Regions from separate parts of the Arthrobacter sp. 8AJ genome, predicted to be linked through region 1. Evidence: predicted binding sites of a transcription regulator. Region 1 holds the regulator's gene; the other holds the start of a gene.
The links. The regulator HrcA, encoded in region 1, represses chaperone genes, less so after heat shock. The targets are predictions, from matches to a motif close to TTNGCACTCGNNNNNNNCGAGTGCNAA.

Region 1 (9,336 bases):
GGCGACACCGTCACCAACCTCGCCAAGCCGGCCGCCGAGTCCCTGCCCGGCTACGCCGATGCCAAACCCATGGTGTTCTCCGGCCTCTACCCCCTGGACGGCGCCGACTACCCGGTGCTGCGCGACGCCCTTGAAAAGCTCATGCTCAACGACGCCGCACTGGTGTACGAACCGGAGACCTCTGCTGCCCTGGGCTTCGGCTTCCGTGTGGGTTTCCTGGGCCTGCTGCACCTTGAGATCACCCGCGAACGCCTGGAACGCGAATACAACCTGGACCTCATCTCCACGGCACCCAACGTGGAATACGAGGTGACCCTGGAGGACAAGAAGGTGGTCCGCGTGACCAACCCCAGCGAGTACCCCACGGGCAAAATCGCCGAGGTCCGCGAACCCATGGTTTCGGCCACCATCCTGGCCCCCAACGAATTCGTCGGCGCCATCATGGAACTGTGCCAGTCCCGCCGCGGCGTGATGGGCGGCATGGACTACCTCTCCGAGGACCGGGTGGAAATCCGCTACCGGCTGCCGCTGGCGGAAATCGTCTTCGACTTCTTCGACATCCTGAAGTCAAAGACCCGTGGCTACGGCTCCCTGGACTGGAAGGCCGACGGCGAGCAGGTTGCCGACCTGGTGAAGGTGGACATCATGCTCCAGGGCGAGCAAGTGGACGCCTTCAGCGCCATCACCCACCGGGACAAGGCCTACGCCTACGGCGTGATGATGACCGGAAAGCTCCGTGAACTCATCCCGCGGCAACAGTTCGAGGTGCCCATCCAGGCGGCCATCGGATCCAGGATCATCGCCCGCGAAAGCATCCGGGCCATCCGCAAGGACGTGCTGGCCAAGTGCTACGGCGGTGACATCTCACGAAAGCGCAAGCTGCTGGAAAAGCAAAAAGAAGGCAAGAAGCGCATGAAGATGGTGGGAACGGTGGAGGTGCCGCAGGAAGCGTTCATCGCGGCCCTCACCACCGACGAATCAAAGGACAAGGCCAAGAAGAAGTGACCACTGCGCAGCAGGGGACCCGCTGATGCCCAGCGTTCTTCCCCTCGGCGACCCGGCGCCGTCGGACGGTCTGCTGCCTGCACAGGCAGCGGACGGTGCGGCGGCCCGGGCCTTTGGCCTGTACGTCCACATCCCGTTCTGCGCCGTGCGCTGCGGGTACTGCGACTTCAACACCTACACCGCCACGGAACTGGGCGGCGGCGCGTCACAGGATGCCTACGCCCAAACCGCCGTGTCGGAAGTGTCCCTGGCCGGCACCGTGATGGCACGGTCAGGGCTCCCGGAGCGGAAGCTCGGCACGGTCTTTTTCGGCGGCGGCACGCCCACCCTGCTGCCGGCTGATGACCTCGCCCTGATCCTTCGCGCTGCCATTGACCAGTGGGGCATCGAGGACGGAGCCGAGGTCACCACCGAAGCCAACCCCGATTCGGTCACCCCCGAATCCCTCGCCGTCCTCAAGGAGGCGGGCTTCACCAGGGTTTCCTTCGGCATGCAGTCCGCCGTCCCGCACGTGCTCAAGGTCCTGGACCGCACCCACACGCCCAGCCGCGTTCCGCAGGTGGTGCAGTGGGCGCGGGAGGCCGGGCTGGATGTCAGCCTGGACCTGATTTACGGCACGCCGGGGGAGTCGCTGGCGGACTGGCGCCACTCCCTGGAGACGGCCCTCTCCTACCAGCCGGACCACATCAGCGCCTACGCCCTGATTGTCGAGGACGGGACCAAGCTGGCCGCGCAGATGCGCCGCGGCGAGGTGCCGGGAATTGACGACGACGACCACGCCGACAAGTACGAACTCGCCGACCAGCTCATCACCGAAGCCGGGCTCGGCTGGTATGAGGTCAGCAACTGGGCGCGGAGCCCGGAGCACGCGTGCCGCCACAACCTGGCCTACTGGCGTGGCGACGACTGGTGGGGCATCGGCCCCGGCGCGCACTCTCACGTGGGCGGGGTGCGCTGGTGGAACGTGAAGCACCCGTCCGCTTACGCGAACCGCCTGTCCCAGGGCCTGTCGCCTGCGGCGGGCAGGGAGACCTTGGATGCCGAAACCAGGAACCTGGAGCGGGTGATGCTGGAGGCGCGCCTGCAGTCAGGGCTTGAACTCTCCACTCTAAGCGCAGCCGGACGGCACCAAGTGGCCGGCCTGATCGCGGACGGCCTGGTGGAACCTGCCGCTGCCTTCCAGGGCCGCCTGGTCCTCACGCTCAAGGGCAGGCTCCTGGCGGACGCGGTAGTCCGCCGAATCCTGCCCGACTGACTGTACCCACGTCCGTCGGGTCCGCGGGGCCGGTGCCCCGCGGGGAGGCGCGGCTACTTAATCCAGCGCAGGTTGTACTGGTAGCGGTGCGGCTGGCCCTTGTTGACGTGGATCCCTGCTGCCACGGAGAAGCAGGTGAGCGCCACCCAGATCAGGGTGGCGATGACCGCGAAGATGTTTCCCACATATGGGATGAACACCAGGATGTTGGCCAGCACGGCGGCGATGGTGGGCGGCAGGCTGAAGTTCAGCGCTTCTTTGGATTCCTGCGCGGTGAACGGGCCGCGGTCACGGAAGATCAGGTAGATCAGCAGCGAGGGGACGCACCCCAGGATCCCGCCGAAATGCGCGAGCGTGGCCCATTGGCGGTCTTCGCTGGCCGTGAGCGGCAGCGCATTGGCGGGGACGCCATGGTACTCGGAACGGCCCTGGCCGTCCCTGTGATCACGTGCGTTTTCTGCCACAGTCTGTTCCTTCGGAGGTGCAAGTGGTGCTGACTTCATGTACGGGCGCGGTGTGCAGCGGCCTTCGGAAAAGGCGCTGCACTACCAAGAATACTGGCTCCCGGGCCAGGGCCCGGCCTTCAGGGGACGGTGAGGAAGTCGATAACTTCCTCAACCCGCCCCAGCAGCGACGCTTCCAGGTCCGCATACGTACGGACCGCGCCCAGCAGTTTCTGCCACCCCAGCCCGATGTCCTCCTTGGTGGCGTGCGGCCAGCCAAAGGCCTTCAGGATCCCGGTCTTCCAATCCTGTCCGCGCGGCACGGCAGGCCATTTGTCGATCCCGAGGACCGCAGGCCGGATTGCCTGCCAGACGTCCACATAGGGATGGCCCACGATCAGGACATTTCCGGCCGCGCCGGGGGATGCCATGACGGCGTCGGCTATCCGGGACTCTTTGGAGTCGGGGACGAGGTGGTCAACGAGCACGCCGAGACGCCGGCCCGGCCCAGGTTTGAAGGCGGCAACTGCAGCGGTGAGGTCGTCAATGCCGTGCAGGGGTTCGACGACGATGCCTTCCACCCGAAGGTCGTCTCCCCAGACCTTTTCCACCAGTTCGGCGTCGTGCTTGCCTTCCACCCAGATTCGGCTTGCCTTGGCGACCTGGGCCCGCTGGCCGGCGACCCGGACGGAGCCTGAGGCTGTCCTGCCGGCGGCGGGGCCTGAGGCTGCCGGCCGGGCGGCGGGAGGCATCAGCCGGATGGGGCGGCCCTCAAGGAGGAAACCGAAGCCGAGCTTGAAGGACCGGGACTTCCCTCGGCGGTCCTCCAGCGCCACGACGTGCATGCCGCCGGACTTTTCCACCCGGGTGACGGCGCCCACCCAGCCCGACTGGACATCCTCGAGCACCATGCCCCGCTCCACCGGCACCTCGGGCAATTCCGCCTTGGCCGGGGCGGAAATGCCGCGGGGCCCCCAGTTTTGGTAATCCATGGATTCAATCCGCCTAGCGCTAGGTCCTCCGCACCGGAATTTCGCCCGGAGCGGTACCAATGCTAACAACGGGCCGAGGCATAATAGACTGTTAGCACTTAGGCATGTCGAGTGCTAACACTGGTGGCACCTGGCGGGGTATGCGCCCCGGACCATGGATGGAGGTGGAGAGTGAGCGAGCCACGCAAACTGGAAGTGCTGCGGGCCATCGTGGAGGACTACGTCCACTCCCGCGAACCGGTCGGGTCAAAGGCATTGGTCGAACGGCATCATCTTGGCGTTTCCAGCGCAACCATCCGCAATGACATGGCGGCCCTTGAAGACGAGGGATTGATCACGGCCCCGCACACCAGTGCAGGGCGGATTCCCACGGACAAGGGCTACCGGCTCTTTGTCGACCAGATCTCGGCAGTCAAGCCCCTGTCGGCAGCGGAGCGCCGGGCCATCCAGTCCCTGCTGGAAGGCGCTGACGACCTCGACGACGTCCTGGACCGCACCGTCCGGCTGCTGTCGCAGCTGACCAACCAAGTGGCTGTGGTCCAGTATCCGCACCTCAGCAAGGCACTGGTGCGCCACATCGAGTTCGTGCTCCTGGCCCCCCGCAAGGTGCTGGTGGTGCTGATTGCGAACAGCGGCAAGGTGGAGCAGCGGGTCATCGACGTCGGCCAGGACCTTGGCGACGACGCCCTGGCCGCGCTCCGCACCCGATTCCTTGCCGCACTGGCCGGAACTCCGCTCAGCCAGCTGGCCAAGGCGCTCCCCGCCGTCGTGGCCGGCACCGCGCACGGCCAGCGCCAGGCCGCGCACGCCCTGGCACTTGGCCTCGAGGGGCTGGCGCAAAACACCAGGGAGGACCGGATGGTCATGGCCGGAACGGCGAACCTGGCCAGGTCCAACGTGGATTTCCCCCTCAGCATCGGCCCCGTGCTCGAGGCACTGGAGGAACAGGTGGTGATGCTGCGGCTGTTGAGCGAAATGGCCCAGGACCATCGGGGAGTGGCTGTCAGTATCGGAAGGGAAAACCCTTACGACGGCCTTGCCGAAGCCTCCGTGGTGGCCACCGGCTACGGCCCGGACAGCGCCGCGAAGGTAGGGATCCTCGGCCCAACCAGGATGGACTATCCCACCACCATGGCCGCCGTCAGGGCTGTGGCCCGCTACCTTTCCAGGATTTTGGGGCCCTGACTCTTCGCCGCCGGAGCCTTTTCCGGACCGGAATACAGAGCGGGGCCGCCCAAACTGAACGCAGTACAACAAGGAAGAGATACGAACTTTGAGCAGCCACTATGACGTCCTTGGAGTCTCACCCGAAGCTACGGGCGAAGAGATCAAAAAGGCCTACCGCAAACTGGCCCGCACCCTTCACCCGGACGTAAACCCCGGTGCGGACGCTTCAGAACGCTTCAAGGCAGTAACTCACGCCTACGAGGTCCTTTCCGACCCCCAAAAGCGGAGGATCTACGACACCACAGGCAACGAGAACGGCACGGACAACGGCTTCGGCGCTGCCGGTTACGCGGGCCAGGGCTTCGCATTCCAGGACATTTTCGACACCTTCTTCGGCGCCGGTGGCACCTCCGGCCCGGCTTCCCGCGTCCGCCGCGGCCAGGACGCCCTCATCAGCGTCCGGATCGACCTTCGCGACGCCGTGTTCGGCGTGAACAAGAAGCTCGAAGTGGATACTGCCGTGGTCTGCCCCACCTGTGACGGTTCCTGCTGCCGGCCCGGCACCCACCCCGAGCGCTGCGACATCTGCGGCGGCAGCGGCCAGGTCCAGCGGGCCGTGCGCTCCATCCTGGGCCAGGTCATGACGGCCGCCCCCTGCGGCACCTGCGAAGGCTTCGGCACGGTCATCAAGGATCCCTGCAACGAGTGCAGCGGCCAGGGCCGTATCCGCAGCCGGCGGTCGCTGACCATCAAGGTTCCCGCCGGTGTGGCCACCGGAACCCGGATCCAGCTCGCCGGGCAGGGCGAAGCCGGACCTGCAGGCGGACCTACCGGTGACCTGTATGTGGAAATCCGCGTCAACAATGACGCCACCTACGTGCGGGAAGGCGATGACCTCCACGCCACCCTGCACATCCCCATGACGGCGGCTGCACTGGGCACGGACGTCAGCCTGGAAACGTTCGACGGTACCCAGGACATCGACGTCAAGCCCGGAACACAGTCCGGCGAGATCATCACCCTGCGTGGCCTGGGTGTCACGCACCTGCGGGGATACGGCCGCGGGGACCTGAAGGTCCACCTCCAGGTGGACACTCCGGCCAAGCTCGACCCGGCACAGGAGGACCTCCTCCGGCAGCTCGCCAAGCTCCGCGGCGAACAGATCACCGAGGGCAAGCTCGCCGCCAGCGGCGGCATGTTCGCCAAGCTCCGGGACCGGCTCGGTAACCTGTAGCGGTGAGCAACCCCGTCTTCTTCACCTCCCCCGGTTCACTGGCGGGCATGATGCCCGGCCAGCTCTTTGTCCTCGAAGGGGCGGAGGCCCGGCATGCAGTCACCGTCAAACGCCTGTCTCCGGGCGAGGCCGTGGACATTGTCGACGGCGCCGGCGCGCGCATGAGCGGCAAGGTCGCCTCCGCCGCGCCCACGGGACTTGAAGTGGAGTGCGGCGCACTGGCAATGGAAGACAGGCCGGACGTCCGTCTGGTGCTGGTTCAGGCCCTGGCCAAGGGCGACCGCGACGAACTGGCCATTGAAACGGCCACCGAGCTGGGCATCGATGCCGTCATACCCTGGCAGTCGGAACGGTCCATCGTGCGCTGGAAAGGTGACAGGGCCGCCCGCGCCCACGCCAAGTGGGAGTCCACCGTGGCCGCCGCCGCCAAGCAGGCGCGGCGCGCCTGGATCCCCGACGTCCGGGCCGCCGTCGATACTGCCGGGCTTTCCGCCGCCGTGGAGGGTGCAGACCTGGCCGTCATCCTCCACGAAGATGCCGTGCGTCCGCTACGGACCGTCCTGGAAGCGTGGCAGGGGAGTGGGCACGACGGAATCCGGGAAGTCCTGCTGATCGTCGGCCCGGAAGGCGGAATCAGCGCGCGGGAAGTAACGAAACTCTGCGACAAAGGCGCTGTGACCGCCCTGTTGGGGCACCACGTCCTGCGGTCCTCCACGGCCGGGCCTGCCGCCGTCGTGCTTGCAAGCGACATCCTCGGCCGGTGGACGGCTACCTGACCTTGAAGGACCTGGTGTCCTCGTTGCGGTCCGGCTCCCCGCCGGACCCTGCCTGCGCCACCCGGAGCTCATAGTCGCCGGCCGGCAAGGTCAGTGCCAGCGTAAAGACGCCCGCCTGCCCCTGCCCGGCGCCGGCCGTGGTTTCACCGGTCAGGAACGGGGCCTTGCTGCCGCCGTCCCCGGACTGCAGGATCTGCCAGCGGAGCTTTGCTCCCGGCGACGTGCTGCGGCCGGTGATCTTTACGCTGCCGGCAGGTACCTCGGTGCTTTCCTGCGGATCAATGATCCACACCGGCGCCACCAGCCCGGCTGCCCGGGTCATCAGTGCGCCCAGCTGGACTTTTCCGAACGCGACATAGTCCGTGTGGCCGTCCACGAGGATCCGCACCCGGACCTGCTGCCCTGTGTCGATCAGGCCCGAACTGGCAGCGGCGGCGGTTGCCGTGTAGATCAGCTGTTGGATGGCCCGGGCGGCCATGTCGGCGTCGAGGTTGCTGTTGAAGGCGTCGGCCGAGACGTCGACCGTGATGATGTCCTTGCCCGAGATGGACGTGGCAAGTTTGTCCGGGTTCTGCCAGGGCGTAAAGAAGTCGGGGTCCAGCGGCTTCTCCGACATCATGGCGCGCAGTGCCCGTGTTACCGGGTTCTCCTGTTCCGGAACGTCCCGGAACTCACGGTAGAGGAAGATGTTCCCTCCGCTGCGGCCAATCCAGTACACCGGGGCCTTATTGGAGGACTGGGTGGTTTCCAGCGGGGCGCTGGTGGCCGGCGCATCCGGCATGGTGCCGCCTGTGGCCGGTACTGAGGCGGAGGTGACGGAGGGCGTTGGTCCGTTCTCGGCGGTGCAGGCTGCAAGGGCGGGAACGAGCACCAGGATTCCTGCGAGGACGGCAGGGCGCACTCGGCCCATCGGTCGTCCTGCCCGTTCGGGCACAGAGGTTTCCGGCACTGTCCTGCCTAGTCCTTTCCTGGCGTGGCGGGCCGATCCCCCTGGCGGCCTGGCGTTCCAGCAGACGCTGGATTTCCAGCATTGCACAGGGGAGGGTGCCTCCAGCCGCTCTTTGGCCTCCCCGGCCGCAACTGCAACGGGAACGATATGAGGCCGATATGAAGTTGATACCTAACGCTGCATTCTTACCCGTTTGCGGGTCCACTTCCCTGGCTGAAGGGCCGGTGCCGCGGGCAGCCGGGTGACCCGCCTGGTATGCGTTCCAGTGCCCGGTCAGGGCGGGTGCTGGCGTAAGATAAAGGGATCGCTGGGCAAGGAGCACCGTGCAACGGGCGCCGGCATCAGCCGAAGCAAATAAATGATGTCGATCTTCGAGGGGACCACGGGCCTGCGGGCCAGCACCATGACTGAATCAGCAAATGGTAAGCGCCGGCTCAACACGGGCGACGGCAGTCCGGGGGAATTCCCGCACTCCCTGCCTGGCATCCGGACCGAAGTAGTCCTCTTTGAGAACTCCGACCAAATGGTTCAGTCGCTCGGCAGCCATGACGAGGCGCTGCGGTTCATCGAAGAGCAGTTCCCGGACGTCAACTTCCATGCCCGCGGCAACGAACTGTCCATCAGCGGCCCCGTCAGTGACGTTCCCCGCATCATGCGGCTCCTCCAGGAAGTCCGTGGCCTGGTGGCCCGGGGCACGGTCATCACGCCCGCGGTGCTGCAGCAGCTGGTTGCCCTCCTGCGCACCCAGTCACTCCAGAATCCCGTGGATGTGCTCACCCACGACATCCTCTCCAGCCGCGGCAGGACCATTCGGCCCAAGACGCTGAACCAAAAGAACTACGTTGACGCCATCGATGCCAACACGGTCATCTTTGGCATCGGCCCGGCCGGCACTGGCAAGACCTATCTCGCCATGGCGAAAGCCGTCCAGGCACTGCAGCAGAAAGAGGTCAGCCGGATCATCCTGACGCGCCCTGCGGTGGAGGCGGGGGAGCGGCTCGGGTTCCTGCCCGGCACGCTCAGCGACAAGATCGATCCCTACCTGCGCCCGCTCTACGACGCCCTGCACGACATGATGGACCCGGAATCCATCCCGCGGCTCATGGCGGCCGGCACCATCGAGGTGGCGCCCCTTGCCTACATGCGCGGCCGCACCCTCAACGACGCCTTCATCATCCTTGACGAGGCCCAGAACACCACGCCGGAACAGATGAAGATGTTCCTCACCCGGCTCGGTTTCGGATCCAGGATGGTGGTCACCGGAGACGTCACCCAGGTTGACCTTCCCTTCGGAACGCGTTCCGGGCTGCGGATCGTCGAAGAAATCCTGCAGGGCATCGAGGGCGTCAACTTTTCTGTCCTGGATGCCGCCGACGTTGTGCGGCACAGGCTTGTTGGCGACATCGTCAACGCCTACAGCATCTGGGATGAAGCCCAGCGGAACCGCGTCAAACATTCAGCAAGCCGCGAAAAACGGGGGGAACACGCGTGAGCATCGAGGTGAACAACGAGTCC
Region 2 (11,604 bases), 680 kb from region 1:
CATTGCCACGCCCCGGACGTTCACGGTTGGGGTGGAGCGGCTTGCACCCGGCGAGTCTGCCCACCACCGCGTCGAGAGCGCTTTTACCGCGCTCTCCGCAGTGCTGCCGGTGTGGCGCCTCAACGTGGTGTACCGCGCAGTTGACGAGGACCTGGTCCTGCAGCTCAGTAAGAACTTTTACGACGGCGGCCTGCGCCGGCTGCCCGAGGGCCAGTCGGCCACGGGGCTGGACCGGTCCCTGCTGGTGGAATACCTGCCGGACGGCACCGGCCTTCCCAGTGCCGACCACGAAGGCGTGGAGTCCGTAGTTGCCGAGGTCAACCGCGTAGTGGAGCTGGTCTTCGAGCACGCCCGCCTGCGTCCGCGGACCTCCCTCGCCGTAGTCACCGCCAGCCTGCGCCACGCCGCGAGGATTGGCGAGTCCATCCGGCTCCAGCTGTCCAACCAGCCGGGCCTGGCCGGCTTCTTCGGCGCCGGCCCGGAGTCCTTCCGCGTGGTGGACCTGGAACGTGCCCAGGGCCTGGTCCGCGACCATGTCATTTTCTCGCCGGGATTCGGGCGGACCCCGCACGGCCGTGCCCTCCACAACTTCGGGCCGCTGTCCGCTGAAGGCGGCCGGGAGAAGTTTGCCCTGGCCATGACCCGGGCCCGGCGTTCCCTGCACGTACTTACGTGCTTCCGGCCCGAGGACCTGGACCACACCCGGCTTACCCACGGGGCGGTGGACCTGTACGCGCTGCTGGACCGGGAAATTTCCGGCAACACGGATCTTGGCACCCCCGCGTCCCGCGCCGCCGCCAGCGAACAGGCGCTGGGCGCGGACCCGTTGGTGGCGGATCTCGGTGACCGGCTGCGTGCCCGGGGCGCCAGGGTCTGGCACCAATACGACGGGGCAATCGATGTAGTGGCAGCCGCCGACCCCCTGAATACCATGGGCCAGGAGGACTCCGACATCCCGCGGCCGGTGGCCATCGAGTCCGACGGCACTGCGCAGTACCGCACCATGAGCGTGCGGGAACGCAGCAGGCTGCGTCCCCAACTGCTGGAACGCCTTGGCTGGCGGTACATGCCGCTGTGGACCATCGAAGTGTTCACGGACCCGTCGTCCTGCGCAGACCGCATTGCCGGCTATCTGGGCCTGGAAAAGATGGTGCTGCCGGGCAGGACCCACCAGTCTGCGGGCTTCCTTGACGACGACGTTGACCAGGCGCTCAATGGAATTGACGCCGCGCCGTCCGCCGGAGTTTCCTACCTGCCCGGGGATCGCGGCGCAGGCCGGACCGGTGACAGCGGACACCAGGAAGCGGGATCCATGATCGAGGAAAAGAAACCTGCACACGGCAGGCTTGAGGAAGACGGCCGCGAGGAAGACATGCGCCAGGATGAGCTCCAGGACGGGCAGGCAGAAACAGTAACCGGCGGGGACGTTCCTGCAGGCCCGGCCGAAACGGCACCGGCGCCCCGGACAGTAACAGGCGGCACTGAAGAGATCCTCCCGAGCAAGGCCGCAGAGGATGACGCCCGCAGCTGGGGTGACCGGGAGGATGACCACGACACGTGGTTGAAGGAACAGAAGCCGCCGCACTGGGGCTGACCGGCGCAAGCTTACGGCGGGCCGACCAGGACGAAGAACAGCCGGCCATGGGTTGACGCTCCGGCCAGGCGTGATGCTTGTTCGGCGGTGGCTGCCACCACGATCAGACCGTCGGTCTCCGTGGTGCCCAGCCACTGGCCGCTCTGGCCGCCCTTGTTGGAGGTCCAGAGCACGGGGACGGCCGACGCCAGTACCTCCGACGGGCCTTGCTGGTCGAACCCGTTGGCCGATGTGAGCACAACGTTGACCAGTTGGCCGGGGGAGACCAGCTGAATCGACGAGGCATCCGCCATCCGCAGTGGAACTGCGGCTGAACCGGGCGGTGTACCTGCCAGGAGCCCGGGACCCACCAGCTGGGCATCGCTGAGGAGCTGGCCCTTGCGCATCGGTGCGGCGAGCTGTTTGCCGGTGGCGGCGGCGTCATCCCGGAGGAAGCCGTCGGCCACCATGCCAGGGGGCACCTGGACTCGGACCACGTCCGCGTCCGTCACGGCGGTCCCGGCAGGAAGATCCCGGGCTGCGGCCAGTGCGGTGGCGGTGGAGAGCGGGGCAGGAGTGAGCTGCTGGACGGCGATGGCGGCAGCTGCGCACAGCAACAGTGCAGCGGCGAGCCGGCGGTTCCGGCTCAACCAGGCGGCAACACGCGCGGGCAGGGGGCGGTTCCTTGGGCTGCGGGCAGCGCCTGCGGGGCCCGAAGAATACCGGAGGGCGGCACGGCGGCGGGGAAGTAGGGGCATGCGCCCACGCTAACTCCGGGCGCACGCGCAAGGGAGCCGGGATAAGGCCTATGTGGACAAAAGCGGCCGGACGCTGGAAAGCGCCGGCCGCCGTCGTGAAGTCTGTGCCGGATTAGCTCGCGGCGGCTGCGGGCGCCGGCGCGGCGGGGGCGGCAGCAGGCGCTGCAGGCGCGGCGGAAACGGAGCTGCCCTTGGAATCGCGGGAGTCCGTGCGGTAGAAGCCGGAGCCCTTGAAGACGACACCGACGCTGTTGAACTTCTTGCGCAGCGTGCCTTCGCATTCAGGGCAGGACGTCAGGCTACTGTCCGAGAACGACTGGACGATGTCGAAGGCGTGGCCGCAATCCTTGCAGGCGTAAGCATATGTTGGCACTGGTGCTCCTCCTCTTGGGCAAACGAGAGGTCCCGTGCTGCCACCTGGTAAACCATTAGCAGTCGCAGGGCCTGAGTGCTAATTCTATCACTGTGCACGGAACGACGGTGTTCAGGCGCCGCCCGCCAGGGGCCGGTACCCGGAAGGGACCAGGACGGCCGGGACTGGACGGTCGAACTCCTCGGCCGGGATCCGTCCGGCGGGCAGCAATTCATCGTCGTAGATAAGAGCGGCCAGCGGGATTTCCTTCCCGGCCGTAGCGAGGTGCCCCAGGAATTTGTCGTAGTAGCCGCCGCCCTGGCCAATCCTGTTGCCGGCCAGGTCCACGGCTGTGGCGGGAATGAAAAGCACAGCGGCGTCGCCAGCGGTTTCGGGCCCGTGCCGGTGCCCCGTGGGTTCCAGGATGGGCGCGTACCTGCTGCGCTCGAAGCCGGTGTCCGGAGTCCAGAACACCCAGCTCAACTCCCTGGCCGGTTCGCACACCGGAAGCAGGACCTGGTGGCCGCTGCGGTGCAGGGCTTTGATCAGCGGCAGGGTAGGTGGTTCCTGACCCACGCCAAGGTATACGCATGCTATCCCGGGACGGCCTTCCGTCACCGATCCAGCCCAGGCTTCCCCATGGGTGGCCAGGGCCTGGCCGGCAGCTTCCAGTTGCGCCGGCGTCAGGCCTGCCCGCCGCTGCCGGTGGGTAGCCCGGATCCCGTCCTTGACGGCGTTTGTCTCCTGCAGCATGTCGTCCTCCCTGAAGTCCGGTGTTCCGCCCCTTGAGGCCGCGTGCCGGCCTTCGGTGCCGGGGGTTACTGAAATACTTGACGCTGACGTTAGATTAGTCCGGTGAACACCAGTAAACCCAGAGTCCGCAAAGCCGTCATTCCCGCAGCGGGCCTGGGCACCAGGTTCCTGCCAGCCACCAAGGCCATGCCCAAGGAAATGCTTCCCGTCGTGGACAAGCCTGCCATCCAGTATGTGGTGGAGGAAGCCGTCCATGTGGGCCTCAACGACATCCTGATGATTACCGGCCGCAACAAGCGGGCCCTCGAAGACCACTTCGACAGGGTGCCGTCCCTCGAATCGACCCTTGAGGACAAGGGCGATACGGAAAAGCTTGCGTCCATCCAGGCCGCCAGCCAGCTGGGTGACATCCACTACGTCCGGCAGGGCGATCCCCATGGCTTGGGCCATGCCGTGCTCCGGGCGAAGCAGCATGTGGGCGATGAAGCCTTCGCCGTGCTGCTGGGCGACGACCTCATCGATGCCCGCGACGAACTCCTCAGCACCATGATTGACGTGCAGGCGAAAACCGGAGGGTCCGTCGTCGCCCTCATTGAGGTGGAACCCTCCCAGATCAGCGCCTACGGCTGCGCCGACGTCCAGGCCATCGACGGCGAGGACTATGTCCGCGTCAACCGGCTCGTCGAGAAGCCCTCGCCCGAGGAAGCACCGTCCAACCTGGCGCTGATCGGGCGGTATGTCCTGCACCCCGCCGTGTTCGAAGTCCTCGAGCACACGGAGCCGGGCCGCGGAGGCGAAATCCAGCTGACGGATGCCCTGCAGGAACTCGCCTCCGGTGACGGCGAGGGACATGGCGTGTATGGCGTGGTGTTCCGGGGCCGCCGTTACGATACCGGCGACAAGCTCAGCTACCTCAAGGCCTGCGTCCAGCTGGCCATCGACAGCGATGACCTGGGGCCCGGCCTGCGGGAATGGCTGCCGGGCTTCACCGCCGGCCTCTCCCGGTAGCGCCGTGCGCACAGGTCCCATCTGGCCGGCCACCCTCGAGTGCGGCGACCTGGTCCTGCGGCCCATCCGGTACCGGGATAAGAAAGAGTGGACAGAAGTCCGGTCACGGAACAGTGAGTGGCTGGCACCGTGGGAGGCCTCCAACCCGGACCCGTCCGGCGGACTTCCCGACTACCGGCACATGGTCCGCTCGCTCAACCTGCAGGCTGCGCAGGCTACCGCCCTGCCCTTCGTCATCACGGAGTGGAGGCCGGGCCTGAGGAATCCGGCCATCGTGGGCCAACTGACGGTGTCTTCCATCGTCTGGGGTTCGGCCATGATGGCAACGTTGGGGTACTGGGTGGACCAATCCCGGGCGGGACGGGGGATAGCCCCCACCTCCGTGGCGCTGGTAACGGACCACTGTTTCCGTACGCTTGGCCTGCACCGGATGGAAATCAACATCCGGCCCGAGAACGGACCCAGCCTGCGGGTGGTGGAAAAGCTGGGGTTCCGGGACGAGGGGTACCGTCCCCGTTTCCTGCATATCAACGGCAAATGGGCGGACCACCGTTCGTTCGCCCTCACCTCCGAAGAGGTCCCGGAAGGCCTCCTGGGTCCGTGGCTGGCGTCGCGCCGGTCATAAATCCAACGGTTTGTTAGTGGGGGCACGACACACCGCAGCTAATGCGGCCTGAGCAGGCATGATGCTCATACGGTTTTGAGTGTGGACTTCCCCCTTAGCAGCTCAGTGATCCTTGTGGTTGCCGTCGCGCTCTGGATTGTATGGGTTGCCCCTTACGTCCTCCGGAACCGCAGGCACCAGTTCCAGCCCGCCGGCGAGTTCCTGGCAGACGCCCCCGCCGATGAAAGGCCGGATCCGCATGCCGGCCTGGTCCTGAACGTCGCCGCCCAGGAGGAGAAAGCCATGGAACCCAGGAAGAGTGCCGCATCCCTCGCCGGCACTGCAAGCACCCCACCTGCGGCGCCGTTCCGCATCCGCTACGGCCGCACTGGCCTGGCCCTTGTGGGACTCCTTTCCCTGGTGACTGCATTCATCTCAGGTGTGCTGCTTCCCTTCGGCATCGGCTCGCCCGCTCTGCCGCTCACCTGCACCCTGCTGACGGTTGCATCCGTGGCATTGCTGCGCTGGCTCGCCATCCGTGACCGCAAGGCGAAGGTGGACGCCGCCTTCCGCTCCGCGATGAGCGCCCCGGCGCGCCGTCCGGAAGACGCCGTCGCCCTGCCTGCGAAGCCCGAAACCGCCCCCGTGCTGCCGGAAAGCCGGCTTTTCGACGCCGAGGCGGGGGAGCCGAAGGTCAAACCGCTTACCGCCATGGAGCTTCGCGAAGCCGCCCTCGCCGTTGCCGTGGCTGCCGGCGACACCAGCGCACCGGCAGTTGCTCCGGCCGCCCCCGCCAGCACCCCCTGGGAGCCGGTGGAAGTCCCCAAGCCCGTGTACGTGGAAGCCCCAAAGGCGGAGCGTCCCGAGCCGAAGCCGCTTGAGCTTCCCGAAGCGCCCAAGGCAGTCGGCAAGCCGTCACTGAAGCAGGGCGCTTCCGCAGCGCCGGCGGCAGAGACGGCTGCTGCGGCGGAAGCACAGCAGTTGTCCAAGGCTCAAAGCGCCCTCAGCAACCTCGACGACGTCCTGCAGCGCCGCCGCGCATAGGGCCCGGCAACGCCTTGCCTTCCTCCGCCGCGCACTGCGCGCGTCAATTGGCGTTGAGCCGGGAAAATTTGTAGCCTAGGGACACCGGTCCCGCACCGGCGGGCAGCAGTCCGCCAGGGCGCGGATACGTCCGGGGCTATAGCTCAGTTGGTAGAGCGCTTCGTTCGCATCGAAGAGGTCAGGAGTTCGAATCTCCTTAGCTCCACCATTGCAGGCACCCGGCCGGTTCCGGCGGGTGACCGGCCGCCCCTCAGGACAGGGATGGAGTGCCGGGCCTTTCCCCCAGATAGCGGACAAGGTTGGACGGCCGGTAGGTAGGATCGGCATCATGCCGCTTCAGAGCGGACTCGGCCACCCGTTCGTGCGCCGGATCGGTTGATCCTATGGGTCTGACGTAGGCAGGCAGCATTCTCCAAAAACCAACGCGGGATTCCTGGATCGGCGGGTACTGGTTGGACGGCTCAACCGGCGCCCCTGCCGCGGCCCCGGAGGCATCGGGGCAGAAGGCAAGCCCTGCGCTCCGGGTGCGTTCAACGATCCATGCCAAGGCAACGTCGGACAGCAGGGTGCTCCGGTTGCCGCCGCCTACGTCCCCGTGCGTTCCGGTGAACCATACCTGTTCCAGTCTCTGGGTTCCCGCGTCGTCCTGCGGCTGCCAGAGTGTCGGAGCGAATGGTTTCCTTTTTTCATCGATTGCCAAGGCCTGGAACGCGTTGTCGACGGTGGTGGACAGCGCCGTGTCGTGGAAGGCAAACCTGCGGTTGAACCTGTCAACGACAGGTACCCCGGTGAGCGGGATGCCGAGCGCCCCCACGGTGTCCCAGACCGCGATGCAGTGGATCCTGGTCTCGTGGGAGAAGGACCGGCGGAAGAGCGTGGCTTCGACCGAACGCGGGTTGGTGGTGGCAGTCCGGTCCCTGTAAAGGCTGAAGGCGTCGCCCAGCCTTCCACGGAAACGCCGGCGCAGGATGCCCGCGTTCCTGATCAGTCCAGCGGTACTGCGGGCTGTGTAGGCGCCGCGGCTGAAGCCCAGCAGGAACAGCTCATCCCCTGGCTGGAAGTTGCCCATGATGAAGCGGTAGGCGGCGAGGATGTCGTAGGAGAGCCCTGCGCCGAACGCGCCTCCACCGAGACGGCCCTGGCGTCCGGTGCCCACGCCGCGATGATAGAAGACCCTCTGTTCAATGTCGGTGCCGTCCTGGTCCTTGCCGGCCGCAGCGATGGCCAGGGCGAGCTTTGTGACATTGGTGGGGCACGGCTGCCCGTCGTCAGCCTGGTCCGGGGTTGCCCACGTTCCGTCGCAGCAAACTACTATGCGCTTGGCCATTTCGTCTTCCTGGGAATCCGACCCTCACCCCGCCCGCGGTCGCGGCTTCCATCGGTATACACCCGCGCCGGCTTCCCGTCCATACATGCCTAACGCCGGCGGCTGGGTTGTTGTTGTGTGCCCGGTCCGGGGGGCTTAGCGTGGAGTGAGCAGCGGGCGGAACAGTGTCAGGAGCCCCGGAATGAATGGGACGACGGTCGGCAACCTGGGGGATTTCGGTGCCCGCGACGTCGCCCTGGCCGGTGGGAAAGGCGCCAGCCTTGGCGAACTGGTCCGCGCCGGCTTTCCGGTTCCGCCCGGATTTGTAGTGACCACCAGGGCATACCTTGCCATGCTGGAGGAATCCGGGGTGGGCGGCGAGCTGGGCCGGTTGCTCAAGGCAGGCGCCGCGCCGGCGGAGGTACGCAGTCTTTTCACGGAGGCAAAGATGCCGGACCGTGTCCGCAAGGACATTGCCGCGGCATATGCGGGGATGGGCGGGAGCCCGGTGGCGGTCCGTTCCAGCGCCACCGCCGAAGACCTGCCAGGGGCCACATACGCCGGGCAGCAGGATACCTACCTGAATATCCATGGCGAGACGGCGGTGGTCCAGGCCGTGGTGGGTTGCTGGGCGTCGCTGTGGACGGACCGGGCCATTGCCTACCGCGGCAGGCAGGGTGTGGACCCCGGCGGCGCCGCCATGGCCGTCGTCGTCCAGGAAATGGTGCGCGCAGACCTGGCGGGCGTCATGTTCACCGCCAACCCGGTAGCTGGTGAGCGCAACGAAATCCTCATCGATGCGAGCCCCGGTCTGGGTGAGGCGGTGGTTGCAGGCGAGGTCATCCCTGAACGGTATGTCCTGGACCGGGCGGGCGGGATCCGCGCCTTCAGGCCGGGCCGGCATGAGGTGGTTATCCGGGCAGGGACCGAAGGCGGCACCCAGAGGTCCGTTGGGGCAGGGGAGCCCGTCCGCGGACTCGGGAGCGGCCAGGCGGCTGAGCTGGCACGGTTGGCGGTGGGCGTGCAGGACCATTTCGGCCGCCCCCAGGACATCGAATGGGCGATTGCCGGCCGCCGTATATTCCTGGTGCAGGCCCGGCCCATAACGGCCCTGCCCCCGCAGCCATTGCGGCTCAACCCGATCCAGCGCCTGCTGGCGCCCTTTTTGCTGGAGATGTTCCAGGTCCGCCCCTACCCCCTGGACGTCTCCGGATGGATGCAGCGCGGCATCCTGGCCATGCTCCATGGCATAGCCGGCAGCGTGGGGGTGTCATTCCCGCCCGTGGAGAAACTGTTGCCCGAAGAGGACGGTGTGGTGGTGCGGCTGGTTCCGCCGGTACCCCGGCCCACCCTGCGGACGCTGGCAGCGCCGCTGGCCCTTATCCGCCGGGCCAGGCGCTACGACCCTTCCCGGTGGACCCTCGACAGCAGTTTTACGGCCTTTCTGGACAACGTCAGCAGGCTGGCGGCCCAGGACCCGCGCCCGCTCTCCTGGCAGGGAGTCGTTTCGCTCGCCACTGAGGCCTTCACCACCATGCGGGGGATCACCGAACTCAGGATCTCGTACCTTCCCGGGATACTCCTTCCCCAACTGGAATTACGCCTGCTGCTCATCCCACTGGGCAAACTGAAGCTTGCACCCGCACTCATCGCCGGTGCGGAGACCCGCACCAGCCAGGCCAACACGGCGCTCGGGAATCTGGCTGACCAGGTCAGGACCAGCCCGGCCCTGAAGCAGGCCTTCAGCAGCCTCGCACCGGGCGAACTGCTGGCTGCCCTTGAGCACCAACAGGAGTTCGCCGGCTTCCGGTCCGCGTTCGACGGTTTCCTGGCCGAGTACGGCCACCGCGAAACGGTCAGTGTGCTGCTCAGCAGCGCGCCCACGTGGTCGGACGCGCCCGAGGTGGTGCTCGGGCTCATCACGTCGATGATGGGCGATCGCCCGCCGGTCCGGGACCAGACCGGCGAGGCGCTCGCGGACCTGATGCGGCATCCTGCCCTCCGTGTGCCCGTCCTCCGCCGCCACGTCCTGGCCACTGTCCAGGCAGCCAAAACCGGGATGGCGTTCCGGGAGGACAGCCACTTCCATGCCACCAAAGTGCTGCCGCCCCTGCGCCGGGCGCTGCTGGAGCTGGGGCGCCGCCTGGTCATCGCAGGAGTTTTGGCGGACCCTCAGGAGGTCAACCACCTGCGCTTCGAGGAACTGGCCGCAATGCCCGACGGCGGGGCGTTGCCACCGGACGACCGGGAACGGTACCGCCGCCTGGTGCTGGCAAGGGCTGCCAAGCGCAGGGAGCTTGAAGGTATCCCGCTGCTAGACCCCGTTTCCCTGTTCGCGGACTCCCGGCGGCCGCACGGGGTCCTGGCCAGCGGCATGCCTGCCAGCCGCGGCCAGGCAACGGGGACAGTGCGGGTGATCCGCAGCCCGGAGGAATTCGGGTTGCTCAGGAGCGGTGAAATCCTGGTCTGCCCCTACACCAACCCATCGTGGACCCCACTGTTCCAGCGGGCTGCTGCGGTGGTGGTGGATTTGGGCGGCGCCGGCTCCCATGCCGCGATCGTCGCCCGGGAGTACGGCATCCCGGCCGTCATGGGCACGGGGAACGGCACCCGCACCCTGGCCGACGGGCAGGCCGTCATGGTGGACGGAAGCACGGGGCGGGTCACCGCGGTCTGACCCAAGCCAACACTGCCGGCCGGAGGCAGACGCTGCGGGCAGTCCAGTGGGCAAAATGCCACGTGGCAAAACGCGGGACCGATGGGCGGCCCGATTGAATTATGGGGGCCTAGAGTGGGGCCCATGGGAATCATCATCGGCCTGCTGGTCATCTGGCTCATCCTGTCCATCGTCGGCTTCGTCGTGAAGGGCCTGCTCTGGCTCGCCATCATCGGCCTGGTCCTCTTCGTCGCCACCGGCGTCTGGGGCTGGCTAAAGCGCCGAACCAACGCCTGACGGTACATCCGCCGGCCTGGCCAATGGCCGGCCCGGCCGGCGTTGAATTCCTTACTGCCAAAAGGCCCTAGCCCTTCCGCCTCCGCAGCTCCACGCTTTCTCCATGAGCCTCACAGAGCCCGCCGCCGGTCCTTTGGCCTTGGTCCCACCGGTCCGCCGGGATACCCCTGCCAACCGCGCCCTGCACCCTGACCGTCCCTGGATCCGGTCCGTTCACATATCGGTCGGACTCTTCGTGCTCGCCGCACTGGTCCAGAAGACGTTCGACGCCACCCTCCCGGGCAATGACGTGGATGTTCCGCAGCTGTACTCGGAGTTCACCGTCCAGGGAAACCTTGCCTTGGGGCTCGTTTTGATTGTTTCGGGTGTCCGGCGGCGGGCCCGGCTGCCGCACTGGTGGGACCACCTTTTCGGAGCGCTGGTCCTTTATCTGGTGATGACGGGCATCATCTATGTGGTGCTGGTGGCTCCGCCGGGTGAACCGTGGTGGAGCTGGGATCTGTATTGGCCCCAGATGGTGCACCACCGCCTCGCCCCGTTGGTGACGGCGCTCGACTGGCTCCTGGTGACACGGACGTTGCGCGGGGCGTGGTGGCGGCCCCTCGCCTGGCTGGGCTATCCCGTGGCTTTCCTTGCGTTCTCCTGGATCCGCGGGGGCCTCGACGGATGGTACGTCTACGACTTCCTGGATCCCACGCTCGACGGCGGGTGGGCCAGGGTGTTTGTTTCCACGGCCCAGGTCCTGGTTGCGTTCCTGGTTGTCTCGGTCCTGGTCCACGCGGCGGGCAACGCGCGGGCGGCGCTGGCGGCCGGAAAGGCCGGAAAGGCCGGCAGGGCCCGCGGCGCCGAAGCCCCTAGATCCAGCCCTTCTTTTTGAAGATTCCGTACATGAGGGCCCCGGCGGCAACCATGAGGACCAAGGCGTAGGGATAACCACCGGCCCAGTGGAGCTCAGGCATGTTGTCGAAGTTCATCCCGTAGATGCCGGCCACAAATGACGGCGCGAACAGGATCGCTGCCCAGGATGAGATCTTCTTGACCTGTTCGTTCTGCTCGGCGCTGGCCTCGTTCTGCCGGTTGGCGGTCAGGGTTCCGTCCAGGGTCAGGGCATTCTGCAGTAGGTCCCGGAACGAGTCAGCCCGGGAAATCACCCGCTCCACGTGGTCCTCCACGTCGCGCAGGTTGTGCCGCAGTTCGGTTTCCACCCCGTACTTCTCGAAGCCCCGCTTCAGCTGGTCCAGCATCTCCGGCAG

Region 2: the regulator HrcA is predicted to act here: its motif matches at 2,760-2,786, upstream of BACI349Y_RS06660 (FmdB family zinc ribbon protein).

Annotation. Positions count from the first base shown of each region.
Region 1 is NZ_LR733289.1:2,107,641-2,116,976, forward strand. Features, by position in the region: gene lepA (translation elongation factor 4) at 1-1,005, shown strand, start outside; gene hemW (radical SAM family heme chaperone HemW) at 1,031-2,260, shown strand; gene BACI349Y_RS09820 (DUF4870 domain-containing protein) at 2,314-2,724, opposite strand; gene BACI349Y_RS09825 (DUF3097 domain-containing protein) at 2,844-3,695, opposite strand; gene hrcA (heat-inducible transcriptional repressor HrcA) at 3,867-4,880, shown strand; gene dnaJ (molecular chaperone DnaJ) at 4,969-6,096, shown strand; gene BACI349Y_RS09840 (16S rRNA (uracil(1498)-N(3))-methyltransferase) at 6,099-6,872, shown strand; gene BACI349Y_RS09845 (GerMN domain-containing protein) at 6,865-7,782, opposite strand; gene BACI349Y_RS09850 (PhoH family protein) at 8,225-9,313, shown strand; gene ybeY (rRNA maturation RNase YbeY) at 9,310-9,336, shown strand, end outside.
Region 2 is NZ_LR733289.1:1,425,037-1,436,640, forward strand. Features, by position in the region: gene BACI349Y_RS06650 (DUF4011 domain-containing protein) at 1-1,594, shown strand, start outside; gene BACI349Y_RS06655 (RcpC/CpaB family pilus assembly protein) at 1,606-2,331, opposite strand; gene BACI349Y_RS06660 (FmdB family zinc ribbon protein) at 2,444-2,704, opposite strand; gene BACI349Y_RS06665 (5-formyltetrahydrofolate cyclo-ligase) at 2,816-3,436, opposite strand; gene galU (UTP--glucose-1-phosphate uridylyltransferase GalU) at 3,539-4,444, shown strand; gene BACI349Y_RS06675 (GNAT family N-acetyltransferase) at 4,449-5,069, shown strand; gene BACI349Y_RS06680 (hypothetical protein) at 5,175-6,092, shown strand; tRNA gene BACI349Y_RS06685 (tRNA-Ala) at 6,225-6,300, shown strand; gene BACI349Y_RS06690 (DUF2235 domain-containing protein) at 6,343-7,419, opposite strand; gene BACI349Y_RS06695 (PEP/pyruvate-binding domain-containing protein) at 7,601-10,075, shown strand; gene BACI349Y_RS06700 (hypothetical protein) at 10,199-10,351, shown strand; gene BACI349Y_RS06705 (Pr6Pr family membrane protein) at 10,455-11,228, shown strand; gene corA (magnesium/cobalt transporter CorA) at 11,206-11,604, opposite strand, start outside.